One region of the Halomonas sp. V046 genome, then DNA from elsewhere that is predicted to be linked to it. Evidence: predicted binding sites of a transcription regulator. Region 1 holds the regulator's gene; the other holds the start of a gene.
What was found. Region 1 encodes PhoB, which activates phosphate uptake and scavenging genes when phosphate is short. Its sites were predicted from a motif close to TGTCATANNNNTGTCANA; they were not measured.

Region 1 (10,040 bases):
GGCGCCATCCGGCGTGCCGTCGGTTGGCGATGGAGGAATTGCTGGCCCACCAGCTAAGCCTGCGTGAGGTACGCCTGCGCATTCAGACCGACGGCGCACCGGCGCTGTCCGGCGGCGGCAGCCTCAGAACCCGGTTCGTGACCCAGCTGCCGTTCTCGCTGACCGGCGCTCAGCGCCGTGTTCTCGATGAGATCGGCCTCGATCTGGCCCGCCCTGCGCCGATGCTGCGCCTGGTACAGGGCGATGTCGGTTCGGGCAAGACCGTGGTGGCCGCCATGGCCGCGCTCATCGCCATCGCCGGCGACTGCCAGGCCGCCATCATGGCGCCGACGGAGCTGCTGGCCGAGCAGCACTATCGCGCTTTTCGCGACTGGTTCGCCCCGCTTGGCATCGATGTCGCCTGGTTGTCGGGTCGGCTCAAGGGCAAGGCACGCCTGGACACCAAGGCCGCCATCGCCGACGGCCGCGCGCGCATGATCGTCGGCACCCACGCCATCTTCCAGGACGACGTCCAGTTCCAGCGCCTGGGCCTGGCGATCATCGACGAACAGCACCGCTTCGGCGTTCATCAACGTCTGGCGTTGCGCGAGAAGGGCGAAGCCGGCGGCCTGACGCCCCATCAACTGGTGATGACGGCGACGCCGATTCCGCGCACCCTGGCCATGAGCGCCTACGCCGATCTGGATGTCTCGGTGATCGACGAACTGCCCCCCGGGCGCACCCCGGTGACCACCGCCGTGGTGCCGGACGAACGTCGACCGGAGGTGATGACACGCATCCGCGGTGCCTGCGCCGACGGCCGCCAGGCCTATTGGGTCTGCACCCTGATCGAAGAATCCGAGGCGCTGACCTGTCAGGCCGCCGAAGTCACCCGAGATGAACTCGTCGAGGCGCTGCCGGAACTCACCATTGGCCTGGTGCATGGGCGCATGAAGGCCAACGACAAGGCCGAGATCATGGATGCCTTCAAGGCCGGCGAGCTGGACCTGCTGGTGGCTACCACGGTGATCGAGGTTGGCGTCGACGTGCCGAACGCGAGCCTGATGATCATCGAGAATCCCGAGCGCCTGGGGCTGTCGCAGCTGCATCAGCTGCGCGGGCGTGTCGGTCGCGGCAGCACCGCGAGTTTCTGCGTGCTGCTCTATCATCCCCCGCTGTCGCAGACCTCGAAGAAACGCCTGGCGGTGATGCGCGAGACCACCGATGGCTTTCGCATCGCCGAGAAGGACCTGGAGATACGGGGCCCAGGCGAGGTCCTGGGCACGCGCCAAACGGGCCTGGCACAGATGAAGATTGCCGATCTCGAGCGCGACGCCGACCTGCTGCCACGCATCACGCCATTGGCCGATGCCCTGCTCGAGCTGGACCCGGAGGCCAGTCGCCGGCTGATCCGACGCTGGCTCGGCGAGGAGGCCGGCCGCTATGGCCAGGTGTGAAGACAGCGAGTGACGATCGCGGCCAGCGACTCAGGCGCTAGCCGGCAAGCGCCCATCAACGACGGCGGTGGAGGGCCCATGGTGGCCACGGCTTGCCCGGGGCTTGCGTTGAATGCGCCGAGCAGAAGACGGCCTGCGTAAAAAAACAGTGGGCGACGGGCACGGTGGGGACAGTCATCAGACCAGGGCGATGCCTGGCCGGATCACAGATGCTTGAGCAGGCGCTGGAGCTGGTCGAGGTCCTTGGCATCGCCGACCAGACGTAATCGCCCGTCGACCATACCGTCGAGAAAGGCGCGCTGGGTCGGTTTCCTGAGGACCTTGATCGCCGCTTGTTCGTCCTGAAAGCGCAGTTCCAGGTCGAGATCCACCGGCAGGCCCGACTTCGACACGATGTCACGTCCGCTCATGCGATAGTGCCTGGCGATCCGCAGATCGTCGGTGGCTATGCCCCAATCCAGTCCTCCTAGCTCCTCGAGACGCTCACGAAAGCGCGGCTTGCGCCGACGCGCCCGCTTGAGCATCACACCGAGTAGCCAGAGCATCAATCGCAGCGTCATGGAGCCTCGTTGAATGGCCGAAAAACGTGGATGAGAGCGCGGTCCGGAGTCACCGCCGGACCGCGGCGGGGGCGGCCTGGTGGCGCCCTCTTGGCTTGGATCTGCTAGCCTCGCCTAGCGAGCGACGGCGTCCTTGAGCCCCTTGCCGGGCTTGAAGGCAACGGTCTTGCTGGCCGGAATGGTCAGCGGCTGTCCGGTCTGCGGGTTCTTACCGGTACGGGCAGCACGCTCGCGCACGGTGAAGGTGCCGAAACCGATCAACGATACGTCCTGGCCCTGGGACACACTGCCGGTGATCTCATCGAGAATCACGTTGAGTACCTGGCTGGCCTTGTCCTTGGATAGATCGGCACGCTCGGCGATTGCCGCGGCGAGTTCTGGCTTGCGCATACAGCCCTCCTGAATTTTGGCATGCGACCGGTGTTGTCTCACCGGTGTGGTTGTTATTCCACGTAGATTCGGATCCATCGCCTGCGTCTCTCGAAGCCGAAGCTTCACCCCACCGGGACGCCGTGTAACCGATTTCTCGGTACGCTGCGTGTCGGCCCGTGCAGGACCAACCACGGGAAAAGCGCAGGCAGATGACACCTCCAACAACGGGACGCTCGGGGCGCCAGACCGCGTCGTTGACGACCCTAGCCTAGCAACGGCGGCGCCGCTCGCGCCAGTTCGACTTTCCGACGAACGCAGCGTCCGGTCAACGCAAAGCCTTTGAGCTGCCCTGTGTCATCTTCGGCGAGGGCGCTCATGTCCTCGCCGTCGGCCTCGATGCGCCACCTCACCGCGCCCATCGGCGGCAGCGAGACCACCGGCAGCAGCGGCGTCTTGACCAGCACCGGCCAAGGCCCATAGCGGACCTCGCAGGGGTCTCCGGTCAGGGTCCGGGCCAAGGCCTTGGCCGAGGCCTGCAATGGCTGGACGTACATGGCGTTGATCCCATCCACCGATGCCACGTCACCGAGGGCGTAGACATGTGGCCTGCCGGTCGACAGCCAGCGATCGACGCGAATGCCGTCGGCGCCCACCGCAAGGCCCGCTGCCGCGGCAAGCTCGATGCGCGGCCTGAGCCCGGTGGCGACCAGCACCAGATCGGCTTCGACGTGGTGGCCGTCGTCCAGGCGCAAGGCCACATCGGCGCCGGCATCGCTGACGCCTTCCACCAGACGCCCGTAGCGACAATGAATCCCGGCCTGGGTAAAGGCTTCGCCCAGGGCCCGTCCCAGCGGCGCAGGCAACAGACGCGGCAGAAGACTGGTCTCGGGGCCGATCTGGGTGACGTGGTGGCCGCCGGCCTGCAGATCGTTGGCAAACTCGCAGCCGACCAGGCCGAGGCCGACGATGGCCACCCGTGCCGGACGCCCCAGGGCCGCCAGGGTGGCATGGAAGGCGCGATAATCGTCAAGATCGTTGATGGTGAAGACCCGCTCGCCCAGCGCCAGCGGCACGTCGAACGGCGGCACCGGTGCGGCACCGGTCGCGATCACCAGGTCCGAGTAGGGCAAGCATTCCTCGCCCAGGTGCAATACCGCCTGATCACAATCGATGGCGTCGACGCGCGTGTACGGGCGCACCACGACGCCCAATTGATCGGCGACTTCGAGGGCCGAGCGGGCCGCCAAGCGCTCCGGGGGCAGGCGCTTGGCGAAGCCGGTGGACAGCAACGGCTTGGCGTAGTCGTCGGCGCCATCGGCGCTGATCAGGGTGATCGCTCGCTCGCCGTCGAGGGCGCGAACCTGGCGCGCCAGGCCGAGTCCCGCCATGCCGGTGCCAATAATCGTCAGGGGGTGCATCGCGACTCCTTCACCAGGTGAGCTCTTGGGACAGACGGCCAGGCCGCCGATGCCGTTCATGTGGGCCCGCTACTCGGGCATCCGGACGCCGGGGCGTGCCGTCTCGCCTGACCGCCATGGTACACTATTGCCCTCATTTTCAGTGACCTGGAGGCGTCGTCGACCCGGCCATGACACAGGATCCCCGCTGGCAGCCCCTGGCCGCCGCCCGAGCACAGATGAGCGCGGCCTGGTGGCGCTGGGTCGCCTCCCGAGATTCGCTCACCGAGCGCCTGGTACAGGCCGCCAACGGTCGCGACTTCCAGGTCCGGCTGATCACCCAGCACCTCGGCCAGGCCCACCGCGACGAGGCCAGTGCTCTGGGCTTGAATCCGGATCGACGCGTATGGCTGCGCGAAGTGGCGCTGTGTGTCGATGATGTCCCCTGGGTGATGGCGCGCTCGGTCACCGCCGATGTTCCACGCCGCGCGACGCCGTTCGATGGCCTCGGCGAGCGGTCCCTCGGTAGCTGGCTGTTCCGCCAACCAGACCTGCAGCGCGGCCCCATCGAGGTGTGTCGTGCCCCACGGCCAATCGACCACACGACGGGGCCGTGGCAGCGGCGATCGGTCTTCCGCCATGCCGACATCGAAGTCCTGGTGCAGGAAACCTTCCTCGACCAAATGGCCGACGCGCTACGCCTGTCCGTACCGCGCTAGGCGCTCGGCGCTCGGCGACGCCGCCGGCACTTGCCGTGCACTAACACCACGTCGAACGGCGACCGCCGGTAGTCTTTCGACCGGCGCCGCGCTAGGCTTGGCAAGCTGAAGATCCCCGCCAGCGCCTTGCACGTCCATGGCACGCACGCCTGGCGCTGCCCCGGCAGCCAGCGCCTCGGACGTCGAGCGCGGGACGGCCTGCAACCGACGAGAGAGTCCGATGGAACGATCCCTGCTGCGCCCCAAGGGGCTGACCCGCCTCCCCGACTTCCTGGCGCTCACGCGCCTGGATCGCCCCATCGGCACCTGGCTGCTGATGTGGCCGACCCTGTGGGCACTGTGGATCGCCTCCGAGGGCGTGCCCGAGCGCGCCACGCTGCTGATCTTCGTCGTCGGGGTCTACCTGATGCGGGCCGCCGGCTGCGTGGTCAATGACTACGCCGATCGCCACTTCGACGGTCACGTCAAACGCACCAAGGCGCGTCCCCTCGCCACCGGACGCATCAGCGAACGAGAGGCCAAGGTGCTGTTCGTCGGCCTGATCGCCGCGGCCTTCGTGCTGGTCTGGTTCACCAACGGCTTCACCGTCTGGTTGTCGCTGATCGGCGCGCTACTGGCGGCGATCTATCCGTTCATGAAGCGCTATACCCACTTCCCACAGGTGGTGCTCGGCGCCGCCTTTTCCTGGGCCATCCCCATGGCCTTCGGTGCGGTACTCGGTGAAGTGCCCACGGTGGGCTGGCTGCTGTTTGTTGCCAACGTGCTGTGGACGGTGGCCTACGACACCGAATACGCCATGGTCGACCGTGACGACGACTTAAAGATCGGCATCAAGTCCACCGCCGTGCTGTTCGGGCGCTTCGACAAGCGCATCATCGGTCTGCTGCAACTGGCGACCCTGGCCCTGTTGGGCTGGGTCGGCGGAGTGCTCGACCTTGGCGGCTTCTACTGGCTGGGTCTTGCGGCCATGGCGGCGACCTTCGTCCATCAACAGCGCTTGATCGGGGATCGCGACCGCGATCGCTGCTTCCAGGCGTTTCTGAACAATCACTGGTCCGGTCTGGTGCTGTTCGCCGGTTTGGCATTAAGCCTCTACCCTGCCCTGTAACCCCCGTACAGCGGGGTTATCGCGGCGCGGAAGGGCTGTCTTTCCGCGACCATCCGGGCGACACTGTCATGTGATTGTCATATTGACGTGCTGTCATCGTCATCGTCCTGTCAACGACCCTGACCATGAGGCCCTGGGATGACCGCCAAGACTGTACTGATCGTCGACGATGAAGCGCCGATCCGCGAAATGATCGCCGTGGCGCTGGAAATGGCCGACTATCGCGTGCTCGAGGCCGACAACGCCCAGGCCGCCCACGCCATCATCGTCGACCACCTGCCCGACCTGGTGCTGCTCGACTGGATGATGCCCGGCACCAGCGGCATCGAGCTGGCACGCCGGCTCAAGCGTGAGGAGGCTACCGCGGAATTGCCGATCATCATGCTCACCGCCAAGGGCGAAGAGGACAACAAGATCCAAGGCCTGGAATCCGGCGCCGATGACTACATCACCAAGCCGTTTTCACCGCGTGAGCTGGTGGCCAGGCTCAAGGCCGTGCTGCGCCGGGCGACCCCGCGCGGCATCGAGGACCCGGTCGAGGTCGAGGGCCTGATGCTCGACCCCGTCAGCCATCGCGTCAGCGTCGAGGGCAAATCGCTGGAAATGGGGCCGACCGAGTATCGGCTGCTGCAATTCTTCATGACCCACCAGGAACGCGCCTACACCCGCGGCCAGCTGCTGGACCAGGTGTGGGGCGGCAATGTCTATGTCGAGGAACGCACCGTGGACGTCCATATCCGTCGCCTGCGCAAGGCCCTCGGAGAACCTCATCAGCAACTGATCCAGACGGTGCGCGGCACCGGCTATCGGTTCTCCGCCAAGGCCTGAAGTGGGACGCCTCTGGAAACGAGAGCTATGGCGCCTGGTGGCGCTGGTGGCGATCGGTGGCCTGCTCGGCTGGCCGTTTGCGCTGACAAGCTACGGCGTGATTGTCGGCCTGGCCCTGTGCCTGGCCCACCACATGCGCCAGCTCCATGCACTCTACGACTGGCTGGCCCATCGCCCCCAGCAAGAGCCGCCAGCCTCCAGCGGCCTGTGGGGCGAATTGTTCGACCGCCTGTATCGCTACCAGAAAGGCCAGCGCACTACCCAGCGGCGTCTGCGGGCCACCCTGCAGCGCATCCAGGAATCGTCCGAGGCCATGCGCGACAGCGTGGTGATGCTCGACCGTCACGGCGACCTGGAATGGTGGAACAGTGCCGCCGAGCGCATGCTCGGGCTCAAGCCCGCCCTCGATCGCGGCCAGCACATCACCAATCTGCTGCGCGACCCACGCTTCGTCAGCTACTTCGCCTCACGCGACTATCGCGATCCCCTGACGCTGACATCGCCGATCGATGAGCAGATGGTGTTGCAGTTCCAGATCACCCTGTACGGCGACGATGAACGCCTGCTGATGGCCCGCGACATCACGCGACTGCACCGTCTGGAGCAGATGCGTCGGGACTTCGTCGCCAACGTCTCCCACGAGCTCAGAACGCCCCTGACGGTGCTCACCGGCTACCTGGAGACGTACGCCGACATGGCCAGCCTGCTGCCCGAGCGACTCGGCCGCGGCATCGACCAGATGCAGACGCAGACACTGCGGATGCAGAACCTGGTCAATGACCTGCTGCTGCTCTCCCGGCTGGAAACGGACCAGGGTGGCGAGGATGACGTTCGCATCGAGCCGGCCACGCTGCTCGCCGGGGTACAGCGCGATGCCGAGGCCCTGTCGGCGGGCGACCACCAGATCGAGATCGAGATCGACGACAGCCGCGCCGTACTGGGCAACGAGAAGGAGCTTCACAGCGCGATCTCCAACCTGGCCTTCAATGCGGTGCGCTACGCCGGCCCCGGCTCGCATATTCGATTGCGCTGGCGCGCCTGCCAGGGGGGCGCCTGCCTGGAAGTCGAAGACGACGGCGAAGGCATCGACGCGCGTCATCTCCCGCGCCTGACCGAGCGCTTCTACCGTGTCGACAAGGGTCGCAGTACCGCCACCGGGGGCACCGGACTGGGACTGGCCATCGTCAAGCACGTGCTATTGCGCCACAACGCCCAGCTCGACATCAGCTCTCAACTGGGCCAGGGGGCGACGTTCCGCTGCGTGTTCCCGCACGACCGCTTGATCGCCGCCGCCGACGATTCTCGTCGGCGTCAGGCCTGAGATCGACTCCACCCGGCCCCGCGGTGTCGGCAAGCTCAGCGAATCTGCTCTTTCAAGCCGTAATAATCATCTGATTTAAATATCTCGATCTCGGCGGCGAGTGACGTGCCTTCCTGCTTGGAAAGCAGAACGCTGGCCACCGCGCTCAGCGAACACAGCACCTCCTTGCACTCGATGCGCGCCTTCATCACCGAACGGCTGACCAGCACCAGGCACAGGCTCTGCAACTGCGACAGGTTCTCGGCGAGCTGTCGGTGCAGGTTACCGGCGACCTGGGCACACAGCTCGGCATCCTGGATGTCGCTGCTGCCGTACTCACGACGAAAATCGTCCTCCCTGCCGTCGGGAATCAAGAACTCGACGAACTCGACGTAGTCCTCGTCGAACAGGATGCTCTGGATCGACTGAAGCATCTTCTTGCGTGCCGCCTCGCGCTGATCCTCATCGTCGAAAACGCCATACTCCGCTTCCTGGGCCAAGCGCCCCGCCTGTTCGATTTCCTTGAATAGCGACGAATATCCGGATGACAGTTCGTTGTAGCAGTCGCCGATATCCGTGAAATCCTTGCTCACGCTGGCCACCAGGCTCTCGCCCTCGGGGAGGGACTTGAGCACCGGAAAGAGCACGTACTTGTGGGTGTGGCAGGCCTCATAAAACAACGACAGCTCTTCCTTGAGGGCATGGAGATGGAAGTTGATGTCCTGCAGGTAGGCGTCGTCCGCCTCGATGCGCCGGGCAACGCCGTCTCGGCCATCGCGTGCGTAGGGCCGGTCGATACGCGTCTCGATCTTGGTGGCATGCTCGACCAGAGCAATGAAGCGCTTGGACAGGTCCCAGGTGGTGTCCTGCACCTTGTTGGCGGCGATGGCCCGGGCCTGATCGTTGATGCCGATCTCCCGTGCCAGGCGGCGCTGGCGGTGGTTATCGATGCTCCATGAGAAGAAGGCGCCAATGATGGCAAGGCTGGTGGCGATATCGACGCCGAACTGCAGTTGTTCCATGGAAAAGCGCTTTTGTAGGTAAATTGGACTTACTCATATACCTCAAAAGAGTGACACCCTCCAGCGTTACCCGGCGTCAGGCCCGCGGGGCCAGCAGAATGATCGCCGCCCCCGCCAGGCACAGGCCCCCGCCGAGCAGATCCCAACGATCGGGCAGGCGCTGCTCCACCGCCCACAGCCAGACCAGCGACGCGACGATGTAGACCCCGCCATAGGCCGCGAAGGCCCGCCCGGCGAATTCGCTGTCGCTGAGGCTGAGCAGCCAGGCAAACGCCGCCAGGCTGACGAGTCCTGGCAGCAGCCACCAGGCCGAGGCATCCGCTCGCCACCAGCGCCATACCGCGAAGCACCCGGCGATTTCCGCCACTGCGGCGAGTGCATAGATCGCGAACGTCATTACCACAGACATCGTCTCGGACTCCTCGCGTAGGGGCCGCCGGCACCGCACTCGACACGCGGCGTCCGCGGCTTGCCTCAGCGCCGCTGTGTCAGCGCCGGCAGATCGCGATAGTGGCGGTCCCACATCAATACCGCTCCGGCCACGGCACCAGGGATCAAGAACAGGTTGGCCAGCGGAATCCAGGTCACCAGCGTCACCAGGCCGCCGAAGGTGAAGCTTGGCCACTTGCGGGTCGCCAGGCGCTTGCGCATGTCGGTGAAGCTGACCTTGTTGTTATCCATCGGATAGTCGAGATAGGTGATGGCCATCGTCCAGGCAGTGAAAGCCGCCCACAGCAAGGGCGCGATCAGGTTCAGCACCGGGATCCAGCTGATGATGAACAGGCCGATCATGCGCGGCAGGATGTAGCCCAGCTTGACCAGTTCGCGTCCTAGCGCATCGACGCCGGTCTTCAGCCAACCGCGGTCATCGATGGGCTCGCGCCCGGTCAGTTCGACCTCGGCGCGGGCCGCGAGAAAGCCGTAGAAGGGCGCCGCGATCAAATGGGTAATCAAGGTGAAGGAAAAGAACACGATGACCAGCAGGCTGACCACGAATAGCGGCCAGATCAGCCAATCGAGCCAGTTGAGCCAGGTCGGCACCATGGCCATCCAGCTATCCACCCAACCGCCGAACTCGCCGAACACGTAGCTGAGCATGGCGGCGTAGACCAGCAAGTTGACCAGTATCGGCAGAAACACATAGCGACGCAGGCCGCGGCTGTAGACCAGGCGGGTTCCACGGCTCAGCGCCTCGAAGGCAGTCAGCATGTCGTACGTCCTTGGCAGTGGCTGAAAAAAGCGCCCCAACGACAACGGGCCGTCACATAAGACGGCCCGTTCGGGCTGTGCAGACCGCT
Region 2 (10,040 bases), on a different contig from region 1:
CTCAGAATGGCTTAAGGTTGCGACCGGCCTTTGCCGATGTCAATGATCCGGCGCCCAAGGGCTTGCGTTCCCTTGTCGGCTTGACTAGTATCGAGGCGTTCGCCTGTTTCGAATGCATTTCCGGGCCGCGTCGCCGCCGCGACGAGGCCGTCCCAAGTCGTCAGACAGCCCACTGATTATCAGCCCGCCCGCGGCTCACGCCGTCGCGTTGCTGATCAGGCGCAACGAACCTGCTCCCTCGCCCAGTCGATGGCTCGAATCTCCCTCGGGAGTCTTCGGCCCGATAAGTCCTATCTTTTTCATGCGGCCTGTCGAGAGCAGCCCCCGGGCTCTGAACGCACTCACGCGGCGTCGTTTCGCCTCTTTATTGCACGGCGCCTTGCCGCCCGGCTTCCCACGAGTAATTTCTGACCTCTGATGAATCTGACTGAACTCAAGCAAAAGCCTGTGCCGGAGCTTCTCGATACCGCACGCGAAATGGGTATCGACAACCTGGCCCGGTCCCGCAAGCAGGACATCATCTTCGCCATCCTCAAGAAACACGCCAAGAGCGGTGAGGACATCTTCGGCGATGGTGTGCTGGAAATCCTTCAGGACGGCTTCGGCTTCCTGCGCAGCGCCGACAGCTCCTATCTGGCCGGGCCCGATGACATCTACGTGTCTCCGTCGCAGATTCGTCGTTTCAACCTGCGCAAGGGCGATACCATTTCCGGCAAGATCCGGCCGCCCAAGGAAGGCGAACGCTACTTCGCGCTGCTCAAGGTCAGCCAGATCAACCTGGACCGGCCCGAGAACGCCAAGCACAAGATCCTGTTCGAGAACCTCACGCCGCTGTTTCCCCAGAAGCGTCTGCGCATGGAGATCGGCAACGGCTCCACCGAGGATCTCACCGCCCGCATCATTGATCTGACAGCACCCATCGGCAAGGGCCAGCGTGGCCTGATCGTGTCGCCGCCCAAGGCCGGTAAGACGCTGATGCTGCAGAACATCGCGACCTCAATCACGCGTAACAATCCCGAGTGTCAGCTGATCGTGCTGCTCATCGACGAGCGCCCCGAAGAAGTCACCGAGATGTCGCGCACCGTACGCGGGGAAGTGGTCGCCTCGACCTTCGATGAACCGCCGGCGCGTCACGTGCAGGTGGCCGAGATGGTCATCGAGAAGGCCAAGCGTCTGGTCGAGCACAAGAAGGACGTGGTGATCCTGCTCGACTCCATCACCCGTCTGGCGCGTGCTTACAACACCGTGGTGCCGTCGTCGGGCAAGGTGCTGACCGGTGGTGTCGATGCCCATGCCCTGGAGAAGCCCAAGCGCTTCTTCGGTGCGGCGCGTAACATCGAGGAAGGCGGCAGCCTGACCATCATCGCCACCGCCCTGGTCGACACCGGCTCCAAGATGGACGAGGTGATCTTCGAGGAATTCAAGGGCACCGGTAACATGGAAGCCCACCTTGATCGCAAGCTGGCCGAACGTCGCGTCTATCCGGCGCTGAACATTCGCCGTTCCGGCACCCGCCGCGAAGACTTGCTGGCCTCCGACGAAGAGATGCAGCGCATGTGGATCCTGCGCAAGCTGCTGAACCCGATGGACGATACCGCGGCCACCGAGTTCTTGATCGATCGTCTCAAGGACACCAAGACCAACCTTGAATTCTTCGATGCCATGAAGCGTCGCTAAGCGCTCTTGTGGTGCCGTTCGGGGCCAATCACGAGGAACCGGAGCACCGCGAGCAAGCCCGAGGGGCAGCATGCTATGCTGCCCCTTTCGTCTTTCGGGAAGCGAGAAAATCGCATGAAGTACCATGACTTGCGCGACTTTATCGCGGCGCTGGAAGCGGCGGGCGAGCTCAAGCGAGTGAGCGCAGAAGTGGACCCTTATCTCGAGATCACCGAGATCTGCGACCGGACCCTGCGCGCCGGTGGCCCGGCGCTGCTGTTCGAGAACGTCAAGGGCCACACCATGCCGCTGCTCGGCAATCTGTTCGGCACCCCCAAACGCGTCGCCATGGGCATGGGCCAGGACTCGGTAGAAGCGCTCAGGGAGATCGGCGAGCTGCTGGCCTTTCTCAAGGAGCCGGAGCCACCCAAGGGCTTTCGCGATGCCTGGGAGAAGCTGCCGATCTTCAAGCAGATCATGAGCATGGGGCCGAAGACGGTGCGATCTGCGCCGGTACAGGCGCTGGTCTACGAGGGCGATGACGTCGATCTTAACCGCTTGCCGATACAGCACTGCTGGCCCGGTGACGCCGCGCCGCTGGTGACCTGGCCGCTGGTGATCACCAAAGGCCCGCACAAGAGTCGCCAGAATCTCGGCATCTATCGTCAACAGAAGCTGGGCAAGAATCGCCTGATCATGCGTTGGTTATCCCATCGCGGCGGGGCGCTGGACTACCAGGAATTTCAGCACACAAACCCCGGCGAGCCATTCCCGGTGGCGGTGGCCTTAGGCGCCGATCCGGCGACAATTCTTGGCGCCGTGACGCCAGTGCCGGATTCGCTTTCCGAGTACGCCTTCGCCGGGCTGCTGCGCGGCTCGCGTACGGAGCTCGTCAAGTGCGGCCACGCCGACCTGCAGGTCCCAGCCTCGGCCGAGATCATTCTCGAGGGCTTTTTGTACCCGGACGACACCGCCCCGGAAGGCCCTTACGGCGATCACACCGGTTACTACAACGAGGTCGAGACCTTCCCGGTGTTCACCGTGACGCGCATGACCATGCGCAAGAATGCCATCTACCATTCGACCTATACCGGCCGTCCGCCGGATGAGCCGGCGATTCTTGGCCTGGCGCTCAACGAGGTGTTCGTACCGATCCTGCGGCGCCAGTTCCCCGAGATCCAGGACTTCTACCTGCCCCCGGAGGGCTGCTCCTACCGCATGGCGGTGGTGACCATGAAGAAGCAGTATCCGGGGCATGCCAAGCGCGTGATGATGGGTGTGTGGAGCTTCCTGCGCCAGTTCATGTACACCAAGTTCGTGGTGGTGCTGGACGATGACGTGAGCGCGCGTGACTGGAAGGACGTGATCTGGGCGATCACGACCCGCATGGATCCCGCGCGCGACACCGTGCTGGTCGAGAACACTCCGATCGACTATCTGGACTTCGCCTCGCCGGTGGCGGGGCTCGGCTCCAAGATGGGGCTCGATGCCACCGCCAAGTGGCCCGGTGAGACCGATCGCGAATGGGGGGTTCCCATCACCATGGACGAGGCGGTCAAGACCCGAGTCAGCGAACGCTGGGACGAACTCGATATCCCTCTCCCCGACGTCGACAAGAGGCCACTATGACGGCAAGGACCCTGACCTGCCAGGTCATCGAGGTCGAGGACCTCACCCCCGATGTGTTCCGTGTGGTGCTCGAAGGCCGCCCGGAAGCGATGGCGCATGCGCCGGGCCAGTACCTGGAAATGTGCCTGGAGGATGGCACCTGGGTGCCGTTTTCCATCGCCAGCCGCCACGCCGATGACGGCCGCCTCGAGCTGCATATTCAACACTGGCCCGAGCGGTCCAACTCGGCCCAGCTCAGACAGATGCTGGTGGTCGCCGAGCACCTGACGGTGCGCCTGCCGGGCGGCGACTGTGTGCTGGACGAGACGAGCCAGCGTCCGCTGCTGCTGGTCGCCGCCGGCACCGGCTTCGCCCAGATGAAGGCCGTTGTCGAGGCGGCGTTGCACGCCGATCCTGAACGTGAAATCGCGCTGTGGTGGGCGGCCAAGGAACGCCGCGACCTGTATGCCGAGTCCATGGCGCGAGACTGGGCCGCGAGCTCGCCGAGGCTCTGCTTTCACGCCGTCTGCGAGGCCGGTTTCGAAGCCGGTTTCGACGGCGATAACGTCAAAGGGCACCACGGCCGTATCGACGCGGCATTGGCTGGCGAACTGGACGATATTGCCGATTGCGATGTGTACCTGTCCGGCTCGCCGGGCATGGTCTATGCCTGCGTCGACGTGCTGGCGTCGCTCGGTCTCGACGCCGGTCGGGTCTTCTCCGATGTCTTCTCCTATGCGCCACGGGACCCGCTGGTGCCGCTGGTGGGGAGCCTGGTCAAGGAGTCGAGAGCATGAGCGCGGCGCCGATTCTGATCACCGGCGGCGCCCAGCGGCTGGGGCGCCACTGCGTCGAGCGCCTGCTGCTCGATGGGCATCCGGTGATCCTCAGCTACCGGCGTGAGCGCGAGGAGCTGGCGGCGCTGCGCGAGCGCGGCGCGGTGACGCTCCAGGCGGATTTTTCCAGCGAGGCCGGGGTGCTCGAGTTCATCGACCGGGTGAAGGGCGAGACGCGTCAGCTGCGTGCCATCGTGCATAACGCCAGTGACTGGGCGCCGGATTCCACAGGCGACACCGCCGGGGCCACCTTCGAGCGCTTGTTTCGTGTCCATATGCTGGCGCCGTACCTGATCAATCTTCACCTGCGAGATCTGCTCGAGGCCGGTGAGGAGCCCCAGCGCGATATCGTGCACATGACCGACTTCGTGGTTCAGAAGGGCTCGAAGAAACACGCCGCTTACGCCGCCACCAAGGCCGGACTCGACAACCTGACACTGTCGTTTGCCGCCATGTACGCGCCGCGGATTCAGGTCAATGCCATCGCCCCGGCGATGATCATGCTCAACGAGGGCGATGACCCGGCCTATGCCGAGAAGGCCAAGGCCAAGTCGCTGATGGCGATGGTGCCGGGGCCCGGGGTGATCTATCAGAGCCTGCGCTACCTGCTCGATAACCGCTATGTGACCGGCTCGACGCTGCCGGTGGATGGCGGCCGCCACCTGCGTTGAGCCACCGTCTGCCCGCCGCGGCTCGGGCACTCGCCGTGGCGCTGGCCAAGGCTTACACTCTGAGTCTTTCCTGCGATGATTCATCGCCATTCACAAGAGGCCATACTGATGTCCGATCACGACGACGCTTGCGACAAGAGCGGTTTCATGACTTTGTTTCTTGGTGTGGTGGTGCTGGTGGCCATGAGCTGCCTGCCGGCGACCATCGGCTGGGTGCAGGTGGTTCACGGCTGAGGTCGAGCCGGCGTTGGGGTGAGCCCACGCGATGCTCGACGCCGGCGCGAGCGTTCAGGCCCAGCAAGAGCGTGTTTCTAGCCCCAGAGGGCTTGCCATTTGGCCCGCGCCGCGGCAGGATTGACTCAGACTTCAGGAGATCGAGATGACCGACACCGTTTGCCACGCCCACGCATCGACCGCCCCAGCCGGCGGTGATCGCGTTGCGGTACGTGGCGACGGCTGCAGCAAGACGGCGGCGGGTGTCGGTTATTGGCGCGGCTATACCTGGTATTGGTTTACTACCGGGGGGCCGGCGACCGTGTCCTGATTGGATCCGATGAGAAGGATCGCAACAATCAGCAGCAGGAATCGCGCAGGCACCCACTCAGGGCCGCCTCCGCAGACAGAACCCCCGGACGGCAGGCCCGCCCGGGGGTTCTTGCGTTGGGAGTCAGGCAAGGCTTCACCTCACCAACGACCGCAACAGGAGAGTAGCAATGACCGCACATCGTGACGTTATCAGCATCGCCGAGTATCGCTATTACCCAGGCTTTAGCTGGCGATTTATCGATGCGCGGTCGGGCCTTGGTGCCACCTCCGACCGTGAGCTTCTCGGTGGCAACGGAAATAAACGATGTCACGCAAGCCCACGGAGTTGAAACCATGACTGCCCACCTTACCTTGGCGGCCACCCATGCTGTCGCCGCCGAATCGATCGAGTCCCCCATCGTGGATCAGGCGACTGTCGAACCCACACCAGCCGAGCACCCGCCTGCCATGACGCTACCCAGCCCCCAGGACCTCAAGCGAGAGCTGCCGCTGTCGTCCACATTGGCCGAGCGTGTCGATGCCCAGCGCCAGCAGATTCGCGACATTCTCGATGGCCACGACGATCGCTTGCTGGTGGTGGTCGGCCCGTGCTCCATTCACGATCCCGAGGCGGCGCTGGTCTACGCCGAGCGACTCAAGGCCCTGGCGGACAAGGTCCAGGACCGGGTGCTGGTGGTGATGCGCGTCTACGTCGAAAAACCACGCACCACGGTGGGCTGGAAGGGGCTCGCCTACGATCCCGACCTGGATGGTAGCGGCGATATCGCCCGTGGACTGATGCTGTCTCGCAAGCTGATGCGAGACATCGTCACGCTGGGGCTGCCGGTGGCCACCGAGGTATTGCAGCCGATGATCGCCCCTTACCTCGATGATCTGTTGGCCTGGGTCGCCATCGGCGCTCGTACGACCGAATCCCAGCTACATCGGGAAATGGCCAGTGGCCTCGAGGCGGTGGTGGGGTTCAAGAACGCCACCAGCGGTGACGTTCAGGTGGCGCTGGACGCCATCCAGTCCGCGGCGCACCCCCATCAGCATTTCGCCATGGCCGAAGATGGCCGCCCACAGATGCGCTCTACCAAGGGCAATCCCAACACCCACCTGGTGTTGCGGGGAGGGCACGGGGAGCCCAACTATCAGGCGGACGCGGTGGCAGCGACACGCCGGGCCATCGTCGAGGCCGGGCTGGCGCCGCGGCTGATGGTGGACTGCAGCCACGCCAATGCACGCAAGGACCATCGTCGCCAAAGCGAGGTGATGCTCGATGTCCTCAATCAGCGCCTGGCGGGTGATCGGGCCCTGGTCGGCGTGATGCTCGAGAGCCAGCTGCACGAAGGCAAGCAACCCCTGGTGCCGGGCAAGCTGCGTTACGGGGTGTCGGTGACCGACGCCTGCATCGGCTGGGAGACCACCGAACACCTGCTGATGTCTGCTGCCGAACGCCTTGCCGAAAGGCGTTAGAGGCGGCCGTCTCACCATCTGGGGTGTCGATGGCGAGTGCGTTGTGTGGCCCTTCAGGCGCGGCAGAAGGGCCAGATATCGAAGGCGCCATCGCAACGAAATTCGGCCTCGCAGGCGGCCAGCTGTGAACGGTAGCGTGACGCCGTGGAGGCGACTTCACGGGCGGCACGCTGCACCGCCGGCTTACCCCGGTAACTGCCGCGCTGATAGCCGCCCTGACCCTCGTGATAGGCCAGGTAGAGGTGCTCGGGGTTGGACAGCGATACCCCGGTGATGCGGCGGGTGCGCGCGTTGTACCAGCCGATGAAATCGGTGGCATCCTGCATGTCCGAGCGACTCGAAAACACACCGCCGGCCTGGTCTTCATACTCGCCCCAGACCGGGTCCTGGGCCTGGGCGTAGCCGTAGGCCGAGGAGGGCCGAGTCCAGGGAATGAACCCCAGCAGCTCGGTGCGTGGCGGGCGAACGTGACTCCTGAACGACGACTCGCGCTTGATGAAGGCCATCTGCGTCCAGATCGGCGTGCCCCAGCGCTCATAGGAGTCCCGGGAATCGTCATACCAGTCGGGCTCTGCGCGAAAGATCTCACACAGATTGTCCTGGCGCTGGGGCGGATCGGCGGCGAACATCGCGCAACCTCCTAGTGACAACATTAGCCCTAACGCGGCGGCCACGCGTCCTGACGATGAGCGTCTTTTCATCCGACGCTGTGGCGTAATGTCCCGCTGTCCCATCCGGTATTGCCTCCTGGTGTGCTGTGTTCCATCGCCGTTGTGGCCGGTCGGGGCCACAACGGCCTCTTCCTGGGCGGTCGCCGATGCCGGCTCGGCGACGAGATGCCGATGCCGATGACTGAGACGAAGGGCCCCAGTATGCCTGCTTCGGCCCAGTCGCGCGCCGGCGGGCCTTCCATTTTTGCCTCGGTCATCGCCTTGTCATATAGGCGGGGTAGCGTCTTGGACCGGACCGATGCGGCCGAGCGCCGTGACCCTAGACTGCCCAGCCGAGGACAGCGCAATGAGCAAGGAAATCGAAGATCACCGCCTCTTGAACCCCAGCAACAACGAGCCGTTCTCCCGCGTGCTCGATCGTCACCTGTCGCGCCGTGCGGTGATGAAGGGGGGGCTCGGCATGACGGCCATGGGGATGCTGAGCGGGTTCGGGCTCTCGGCGTTCGCCGCCGACGACGCAGGCGTCGCCAAGAAGCCGCTGGCGCTCGCATTTGACGCCATCGCGGGTTCGCGCACCGATGCCATCGTGGTGCCGCCGGGATATACCGCGCAGGTGCTGGTGCCCTGGGGTACGCCGCTAAACGACAGCGCCCCCGAGTGGTCCGATGATCTCGCCATGACGCCGGAGATCCAGGCCAATAGCGTCGGCATGCATCACGATGGCATGCATCCCTTCGCCCTGGCGCCGGAGACCGAGTCGAGCCGCTTCTTGCTCGTCATGAACAATGAATACATCGACGAGAATGCCCTGTGGGCGCCCCAAGGCGGTCCGACCAACATGGCACAGGGCAAACGACCGGCCGAGGAAGTGCGCACCGAGATCAATGCCCACGGCATCACCGTGGTGGAAGTCGAAAAGAACGCCGATGGCCACTGGCAGCATGTTCGCCACTCGTCTTTCAACAAGCGCTACACCAGCGCTACCGCGATGCTGCTCTCGGGGCCGGTGGCGGGCAGTGACTACGTCAAGACCAAGTACTCGCCGGATGGCAGTCAGACCCGCGGTACCAACAACAACTGCGCCAACGGCTATACCCCCTGGGGTACCTACCTGACCTGTGAAGAAAACTGGCCGGACTATTTCGTCAAGGATGAGGGGCGCCGCCAGGATGACGAGCGCCTGGGGATCGGCCGCGGTCGTGGCCGCTACGGCTGGGAGACCGCCGCCGGCGACGCCAGCGAGCAGAACGACGAGTTCAGGCGTTTCCTCGGTGCCCCGAGTGCCGAGAGCGCCGCAGGCGATTACCGCAACGAGCCACGTGCCTTCGGCTACATCGTCGAGATCGACCCCTATACCGGCGCGCAGGCCGTCAAGCGTACCGCGTTGGGTCGCTTCCGCCACGAAGGCTGCTGGCCCGGGAAGCTGACCGCGGGCGAGCCGGTCGTGTTCTACTCCGGCCATGACTCGCGCAACGAGTACATCTACAAGTACGTATCCGCGGCGCCCTGGGACCCGGCGGACGCCCACCAGCCCGGCGCCCCCGGCGACCGCCTGGCGATCGGCGCCAAGTACATGGACGAGGGCACGCTGTATGTGGCCCGCTTCAACGCCGACGGCAGCGGCGAGTGGCTGGCGCTGACGCCGGATGCGACCACCCAGGATGGCATGACCCTGGCCCAGGCGCTTGGCCTCGAGGCCGACGATCTGGCCGGCATCATCATCAACACCTGTGATGCCGCCGACCTGATGGGCGCCACGCCGATGGATCGCCCCGAGTGGGGCGCCGTGGACCCGACCTCGGGTGAGGTCTACATGACGCTGACCAACAACGCCAAGCGCACCGAGGCAGGCACCGAGGCCGTCCTCACCGGCGAAGGCGAGATCACGACGCCAGGGGTCGGCTATGCCACCGCACCGGTCAACGCCGCCAACCCCCGCGCCAATAACGAGGCCGGTCAGATCATCCGCTGGCGCGAGGCCAGCGACGGCGAGCGGTTCCAGTGGGAAGTGTTCGTCTTTGGCGCCGCCGCCACGGACGCCACGAACCTGTCGGGCCTGACCGAGATGAATCAGTTTGCCAGCCCCGATGGGCTGCATTTCGACGAGCGTGGCGATGGCCATGGCATCCTGTGGATCGAGACCGACAACGGCTACGCCGGCGTCGGTGACCACACCAATGACCAGGTCCTGGCGGTGGTGCCGGCGGCCCTGCACCAGGCCAATGGCGCCGCGTCGGTGGTTTCCGGCGCTAACCAGGACGCCTTGAAGCGTTTCTGCGTGGGTCCCAATGGCTGTGAAGTGACCGGCATCTTCCCGACCCCGGACAAGACCGCGTTGTTCATCAACATCCAGCACCCGGGCAACTGGCCGGCCGGCGACGATGCTACCCAGGCAACCCGCGGCACGGTGCGCCCACGCGCCTCGACGGTGGTGATTCAGAAGACCGATGGGGGGCAGATCGGCGTCTAAGCCTCACGAGCGAGGGCCTGGGCGGTGGGAAGCTGCTCCGGCCAACCGGAAGAATGCCCACGAGGCTTCGTCTCGTGGGCTTCTTTTCGTCTTGGCTTCTTTTCGTCTTGGCTTCTTTTCGTCT

Region 2: a site for PhoB is predicted at 7,698-7,715, ahead of ACUN9Y_RS05145 (PhoX family protein). Genes of this name have one in related genera too.

What each region holds. Positions count from the first base shown of each region.
Region 1 covers NZ_JBQXYF010000002.1:5,466-15,505, forward strand. Annotated here, with positions in the region: gene recG (ATP-dependent DNA helicase RecG) at 1-1,436, shown strand, start outside; gene ACUN9Y_RS02460 (hypothetical protein) at 1,640-1,996, opposite strand; gene ACUN9Y_RS02465 (HU family DNA-binding protein) at 2,111-2,386, opposite strand; gene ACUN9Y_RS02470 (FAD-dependent oxidoreductase) at 2,632-3,786, opposite strand; gene ACUN9Y_RS02475 (chorismate--pyruvate lyase family protein) at 3,957-4,484, shown strand; gene ubiA (4-hydroxybenzoate octaprenyltransferase) at 4,705-5,592, shown strand; gene phoB (phosphate regulon transcriptional regulator PhoB) at 5,731-6,420, shown strand; gene phoR (phosphate regulon sensor histidine kinase PhoR) at 6,422-7,741, shown strand; gene ACUN9Y_RS02495 (hypothetical protein) at 7,777-8,742, opposite strand; gene ACUN9Y_RS02500 (YnfA family protein) at 8,819-9,151, opposite strand; gene cysZ (sulfate transporter CysZ) at 9,217-9,951, opposite strand.
Region 2 covers NZ_JBQXYF010000003.1:169,553-179,592, reverse strand. Annotated here, with positions in the region: gene rho (transcription termination factor Rho) at 418-1,677, shown strand; gene ubiD (4-hydroxy-3-polyprenylbenzoate decarboxylase) at 1,792-3,285, shown strand; gene ACUN9Y_RS05180 (FAD-binding oxidoreductase) at 3,282-4,061, shown strand; gene folM (dihydromonapterin reductase) at 4,058-4,771, shown strand; gene ACUN9Y_RS05170 (hypothetical protein) at 4,880-5,005, shown strand; gene ACUN9Y_RS05165 (hypothetical protein) at 5,151-5,315, shown strand; gene ACUN9Y_RS05160 (hypothetical protein) at 5,485-5,646, shown strand; gene ACUN9Y_RS05155 (3-deoxy-7-phosphoheptulonate synthase) at 5,651-6,775, shown strand; gene ACUN9Y_RS05150 (transglycosylase SLT domain-containing protein) at 6,829-7,428, opposite strand; gene ACUN9Y_RS05145 (PhoX family protein) at 7,793-9,916, shown strand.